DNA from 2 places in the Kitasatospora sp. NPDC057595 genome. Region 1 is predicted to be linked to the other one. Evidence: riboswitches for the same ligand, from Rfam matches in the RefSeq annotation. Region 1 holds a riboswitch; the other holds the start of a gene.
The links. A riboswitch is a leader RNA that binds a small molecule or an ion and turns the genes downstream of it on or off. The one in region 1 is predicted to bind cobalamin.
Positions count from the first base shown of each region.

Region 2: it holds a riboswitch for cobalamin, as region 1 does, so the genes downstream of both, ACFU9E_RS29395 (cobalamin biosynthesis protein) here and ACFU9E_RS11920 (ABC transporter substrate-binding protein) in region 1, are expected to answer to the same signal.

Region 1 is NZ_JBHVGL010000006.1:54,102-57,497, forward strand. It holds gene ACFU9E_RS11910 (helix-turn-helix transcriptional regulator) at 1-376, shown strand, start outside; gene ACFU9E_RS11915 (hypothetical protein) at 984-1,220, shown strand; cobalamin riboswitch at 1,207-1,412, shown strand; gene ACFU9E_RS11920 (ABC transporter substrate-binding protein) at 1,630-2,478, shown strand; gene ACFU9E_RS11925 (FecCD family ABC transporter permease) at 2,475-3,396, shown strand, end outside.
Region 2 is NZ_JBHVGL010000024.1:33,752-37,147, forward strand. It holds gene ACFU9E_RS29390 (cobyric acid synthase) at 1-299, opposite strand, end outside; gene ACFU9E_RS29395 (cobalamin biosynthesis protein) at 296-1,282, opposite strand; cobalamin riboswitch at 1,316-1,528, opposite strand; gene ACFU9E_RS29400 (alpha/beta hydrolase family protein) at 1,709-2,824, shown strand; gene ACFU9E_RS29405 (hypothetical protein) at 3,245-3,396, shown strand, end outside.

The DNA.
Region 1 (3,396 bases):
CGACCGCAGGCTGCGCGGTGTGCTGCGCGACTGGGAGCCGCTGGCCATGAACGTCTTCCAGCACTTCCGCGCCCAGGCCGGCCCGGCCCTCGCCGACCCTCGCACCGGCGAGCTGTACCGCCGGCTCGACCAGGACGCACCAGAGCTGCGCCACTGGTGGGGCTGCCACTCGGTGGCCGAACTGACCGCCCGCACGGTCACCGTGGAGCCGGCCGGCGTCGGGCCCGTCCGGCTCTCGCTCTCCTCCTTCCACCCGGTGGACGACCCCTCCGCCCTGGTGCTGCTCTTCACCCCGGTCGCCGCCGAGGATCGCAGCAGGATGACCGACCTGGTGGACCGCCCGCTGCGCCCGCTGCCCGTCCAGCAGGCGGGCTGACCGCACCGCCCCGGCACGCGCCGAAGCCCGTACGGAACCCCGTACGGGCTTCGGTGCTCCCCTTCTGCGCCGCTCTCCCCGGTCGGCATGGTCGCCCTGGTGTGGGCGATCAAGCAGTTCGGCGAGGAGTCCACCTCGCCGTGCCCTCCGCCTGGACCGCCCTCGCGCTCGCCGCGCTCACCCTCACCTGGTTCGTACGGCGCTGCCTGCGCAGCGACCACCCCCTGCTCGACCTGGGGCTCTTCAAGAACCGGCAGTTCTGCGCCGACATCATCGCCGCCCTCGGTACGATCAGCCGCCGCATCGGCTCCCGTGCCGTAGTCCTCCAGGAGTTCGACCAGCCGGCCCCAGCCGTAGGCGGCCTCGAACGCGACCGGGGTGCCGATCGGCAGATCCCCGATCACCGCGAGCACCGTCTCCACGCCGTTGGGGACGTTGCGGTTGACCCGCACCGCGCCGTCCTCGTCGATCACGGCGATCTGGGACCGCTTGCGGTGCACGTCGATACCGACGTAGCAAGACACCCGGGAGTCGACACCATGGCCACCATCAACCTCGTCCGCGGCATGGGCAGCCTCTTCAAGGAGTGCGAGCACCCCGAGAGCCGGTGGCCGAGGTGCCCGCACGAGTACAAGACGAGTACAAGATCCGCTACCGCAACGCCGCCGGACGGCAGGCCGAGGAGTCCGGCTTCGCCACCCAGGACAGCACTCAGGCAAACGCTCACCATGAGGGAGTACTCGAGGAACGTCGAGGTGCCACCGCGCTGGTCGGCGAAGAGTCCGAACGATCATCCCAGGTACTGGTCGGCACCGGTCTGGCCACGCCTGATAGTTTGCGATAGCCATGGTGTTCGGGAAACCGGTCTGAGTCCGGTGCGGCCCTCGCCACTGTTGCCGCGGAGTGCCGCGGCCCTCGCTGACCGGCTCCGCCAGCGGTCAGGGCCACTGGGACGGCTCGAAGAGCCACCCGGGAAGGTCGGCTGCGGTGCGTCGATGCGGAAGCCAGGAGACCGGCCACGGCGCGACATGTTCCACGAGGGTTTTGGAGAACACGTGCCCCGCACTTTGCCGTACCCGTTTGCGTCCATACGTTCCGCACGCCCCGCAGGTCGGGTACGTGCCGGCCGGGCGGTCGCGGTCGTTCTGTTCACCGGTGTGCTCGGCGCCTGCGCGGGCGCCCCCGCGCCCGTCGCGTCCACTGCGACGGGCGGAAGTGCTGCGCCGGTCAGCGTGGACAACTGCGGGACCACTGTGACGGTCGGCGCCCCGCCCGAGCGGCTGGTGACGCTCAACCAGGGTGCCACCGAGGTGGCCCTGGCCCTCGGCCTGGAGTCCCGCATGGCCGGAACCGCCTTCCTCGACAACCCCGTCCCGGAGAAGTGGAAGGCGGCCTACGACTCCGTCCCGGTGCTCTCCAAGGACTACCCGACGAAGGAGAAGCTCCTCACCGCCCGGCCCGACTTCCTGTACGCCTCCTACTCCAGCGCGTACACCGAGAAGGTCGCGGGCACCCGGGAGGAACTGCGCGGCCAGGGCATCGCGTCCTACCTGTCCCCGTTCGGCTGCTCGGACAAGAGTCAGGTACCGCCGACCACGTGGCAGGCGATGTGGGGCGAACTGAACGACGTCGCCAAGGTGTTCGGCGTACCGGAACGGGCCGCCGCGATTCAGCGGCAGCAGGAGGACCAGCTGGCGGGGTTCACGGCGACGGCAACGGGCAAGAACCTGAAGGTCCTGTGGTTCGACTCGGACACCAAGACGCCGTACGTCGGCGCCGGCCACGGCGGACCGCAGCTCGTGCTCGACGCCGTGGGCGCCCGCAACGTCTTCGCGGACCTGCCCGGCAGCTGGCAGAGCGTGAGCTGGGAGAAGGTCGTCGCCGCGGATCCCGACGCCATCGTGCTCGCGGACGCCGACTGGGACACCGCCCAGTCCAAGATCGACTACCTGCAGGGCGACCCGGTGCTCAGCAGGCTCACCGCAGTGCAGCGCAAGGCCTTCGTGGTGGTGCCGTTCTCCGAGTCGACCCCCGGTGTGCTGCTCGCCGACGGCGCCGCCCGGGTGTCGGCGGAACTGGGCCGACTGCGCCAGGGTTCATGACCGCCGCACCCCGCCCCGCCGTGCGGCCCGCCGGTCCCGGCCGCACGGCGGGGGTCCTGGCCGCGGCCGGAGCCCTGCTCCTGACCACCGTGCTCCTCGGTCTGGCCGTGGGCTCGCAGCACGAGCCGGTCCGGACGGTGATCGAGGTCGTGGTGCGCCGTCTCGGGCTGGGCGACCCGCACGTGACGCTGTTGGACGACCAGATCGTCTGGCAGTTGCGGCTGCCCCGGGTTCTGGGAGCGGCTGCCACCGGCGCCGGCCTCGCGGTCTGCGGCGCCGTGCTGCAGACCCTGACCGGCAACGACCTGGCCGATCCCTTCCTGCTCGGGATCTCGGACGGGGCCGCCGCCGGCGCCGTCACCGTGATCGTCCTCGGCGTCGGCGTGTCCGGCGCCGTGGGTACCGGCGCGGTGGCGACGGCGGCGTTCGCCGGTGCCCTGCTCGCCGCCGTGGTCGTGCTGGCCCTGGCCGGTGCCCGCACCCGAACGCTGCCGACCACCCGGACCGTGCTGGCGGGCATCGCCGTGGGACAGATGTGCGGGGCCTACACCTCCTTCGCCGTGCTGGTCCTCGGGGACCGCAACGCGGCGCGCGGCGTCATGGAGTGGACGCTCGGCTCGGTCGCCGGCGTGCGGTGGCCCACCGCCGTCTTCCTGACCGCGGTCGCGCTGACCGGGGTCACGGTCCTGGCCTGCTCGGCCCGTGACCTGGACGCCTTTGCGTTCGGCGAGACCGCCGCGCGCTCGCTCGGCGTCCACGTCGAGCGCACCCGCTGGGTCCTGGTCGCCACCGCCGCACTGGTGACCGCCTGCCTGGTCGCCCACACCGGCGTCATCGGGTTCCTCGGCCTGGTCGTCCCGCACGTGGTCCGCCTCGTCTGCGGCCCGCGCCACGCCGTCCTGCTGCCCGTGTCGGCGC
Region 2 (3,396 bases), on a different contig from region 1:
CCGACCTCGGCGACCGGACGGCCCAGCAGCACCACCTGGCTGCGGCCGTCGGCGCCGGGCTTGAGCAGCACCGGGTTCATCGCCGCCTCCGGCTCGACCCGGGCCGCCTGGGCCTGCATCGCCTGCGCGCGGCCGATCTCGGCGCCGTCCGCGGTGACGAAGGAGTTCAGCGACATGTTCTGCGCCTTGAACGGCGCGACCGCGACGCCCTGCCGGGCCAGCCAGCGGCAGATGCCCGCGGTGACCACGCTCTTGCCGGCGTCCGAGGTCGTCCCGGCGACCAGCAGTGCCTTGCTCATGCCCTACCCCTCCGCATCCCGTCCAGGGCCGCCCGGAGCAGCAGGTGCCCGGCGACCGTCGTACCCAGGGCCAGCGCGCCCACCCGCCGGGAGAGCACGCAGGCCCGCTCGATGTCGTCCACCCCGACGGGGCGCAGCTCCCCGCCCAGCACGGGGCGGTGCTCCACCCGCTCGCCGTACCGCAGCGTGCCGCCGAGGCGCACGCCCACCGCGCCCGCGAAGGCCGACTCGGCCTGGCCGGCGTTCGGGCTGGGGTGCGCCGAGCCGTCGCGCCGCCAGACCCGCCAGGCGGTGCGCGGCTCGGGGGCGGCGGCCACCGTCAGCAGCGCGGTCAGCCGGGCGCCCGGCCAGCCCGCCACGTCGTCCAGCCGGGCCGAGGCCCAGCCGAACCGGGCGTAGCGGGGCGAACGGTGACCGACCATCGCGTCCAGGGTGTTCACCGCGCGGAACGCCAGCAGGCCCGGTGTGCCCGCGAGGCCGCCCCAGACCAGGGCGTTGACCACGGCGTCGGCGGTGTTCTCGGCCACCGACTCGACGACCGCGCGGGCCAGCTGCGGCCCGTCCAGCGCGCTCGGGTCGCGTCCGCACAGGTGCGGCAGCCGTTCCCGGGCCGCCGTCAGGTCGCCGGCCGCCAGCGAACGGCCGATGGTGCGGGCCTCCCGGGTCAGCGAGGTGCCGCCGAGCACCGTCCAGGTCGCGGCGGCGGCGAGGGCGGCCCGGCCGAGCGGACGGTGGGCCAGCAGCCGGTCGGCGGCGAGCGCGCCGGCCGCGACGGTGCCGACGGCGAGGGCGGTGAAGGCGGTGCCGGCGGCGCGGTGGTCGCGCCAGAGCCGGCGTTCCAGCCGGCCGGCGGCGGAGCCGAAGCCGGCCACCGGGTGGCCGCGGCGCGGGTCGCCGAAGCGGGCGTCGGCCAGGAAGCCGGCGACGGCGCCGGCGCCGAACGCGGCGGCCCGGCACAGCGGGCGCACGGCAGGGCGCAGCATCGCGTGCGTGTCCTCACTCAGGGTCCGCGCCCTGGATCGACGAACCGGGGGCGAGAGTCTCCTGGCTTCCGGGTCGAACGCACACCCCGGGCCTTCCAGCGGCTTCTGACGGCCCGCCGTGGCGTGTTCCGGTCGTGCTCCCCGGTGACAGTGGCGGGACCGCGCCGGACTCGCACCGGCTTCCTCTGCATGCCTCCGTATTGGCTGAAGGATCCCATCACGGGCCCGAACCGGGAGTCAACCGAGGTCGTGGCGGGTGTTGGTCACACCTCGGACACCCCCGATGTGCCGGTGTGATTTTCCTCCCGGAACAACCCGTACGGCCGTGTCCTACTGGCTTCCCCCCGCCCGCACGGGTGGACTGAGGGGTGGGTCCGGACACCGGGCCGGACGCCGAGCCAGACCACCGAGCACCGGGGAGCGAGTATGCGTTGGGGAATCGCGGCCACCGTGGCGGCCGCCGCCGTCGGCACCGGGGCCGCCGTGCTGGTGATCGGCCGCCGGGCGTCCGAGCGGATGGTCCGCCCGGCCGAGGAGGCCCGCGCCCGCAGCGGCCCGGTGCTCGTCCGCGGCCTCGGTGCCGGCGAGGTCACCTTCACCCGCACCCCCGTGAGCGAGCGTCCCGGCCGCTGGGCCGTCGAGTGGGGCGAGGACGGCCACGCGGTCGTCGAGGAGGTCCTGCGTCGCGACGGGCAGGGCGTCACCCGCCGCCTGGTGCGCGCCGACCGCGGCACCCTCACCCCCGGCACCGAGGTCCGCTTCACCCCCCGGGTCCACCTCGGCGACCCGGCGCAGGCGCTCGGCCTGCCGTTCGCCGAGACCGCCGTCGAGGGCGAGCTCGGCGCGATGCCCGCCTGGCGGCTGGACGGCAAGCGCGGCACCTGGGTGGTCCTGGTGCACGGCCCCGGCGCCGACCGCGCGCAGACCCTGCCCGTCCTGCCCGAGCTGCAACGGCTGGGCCTGCCCGTGCTCGCCGTCACCTATCGCGGCGACGCCGGCGCGCCCGCCTCCCCGGACGGCCTCGGCCACTTCGGCGAGACCGAGTGGCGGGACGTCGAGGCGGCGGTGCGCACCGCCCTGGACGCCGGCGCGGGCCGGGTCGTCCTCTACGGCTGGTCGCTCGGCGCCACGATGGTCCTGCACACCGCGGCCCGCTCGGACCTCGCCCCCTCGATCAGCAGCCTCGTCCTGGACTCGCCGGTGCTGGACTGGCCGGCCACCGCCCGCCGGGACGCCGCCCGGGCGGGCTTCCGGGGCGCGGCCGCCGAACTCGGCGCGCTCGCGGCCGAGGGCCGCACCGGCGTGGATCTGGCCGACTTCGCCCGCCTGGCGGAGGGTGCCGACCTGCGGGTGCCCACCCTGGTGCTGCACGGCCCCGACGACCCGGTGGCCCCGTTCGCCGCGGCCGAGCGCCTCGCCCACCGCCGTCCGGACGTGGTCAACCTCCAGGCCTTCCCCGGCGGTGACCACGCCGCGCTGTGGAACACCGACCCGGACCGCTACGCCGAGACCCTCCGCCGCTGGCTCACGCCGTTCTGCTGACGCGCTTCCGCCCCCCCTGACGGGGTGGATTCCGCGGCGCGCGGGTTCCTTGTGGCATGAACCCGCCATAGAGATCAAGCCAGCCGGTTTGGCCTCTGTTGCCCGATCTTGTCGAGCCCCCGCGCCCCCCGTCCGCCCCCCGCGGACAACCGGATGTGACAGAAGGCCGGTGCAAGGGGAAGACTGCTCGACGTGACGTCTCGGAATCCGCGCGACCGTGATGCCCCGCTCCCGCCGACGATCGGTACCGGTGCGACGGTGACCCGTCTCCCCGGAACGGCCCACCGCCCCGCCGGCGCGAGGCCGGGGACCCCGGGCGTACCCCGCCGACGAGGCCCCGCCCCCGCACCCGGCCGTGGCCGGGTCCCCGTCCCGGAGGGCTTCCCCGCCCCCGCCGAACTCGCTCCGCTGGCCCGCCGCATGCTGGTCGACGCCGTCCGGATCGCCCGCTGGGCCGGCGATCTCGACGAGGTCGACAAGCGCGGCGAACTGCTCCCCGACGACGCCCGCGCCGCCGGCCGCGCGCTCGCCATGACGGTGGGCGCCGCCGCCAAGGCGTGGGGCCAGGCCCT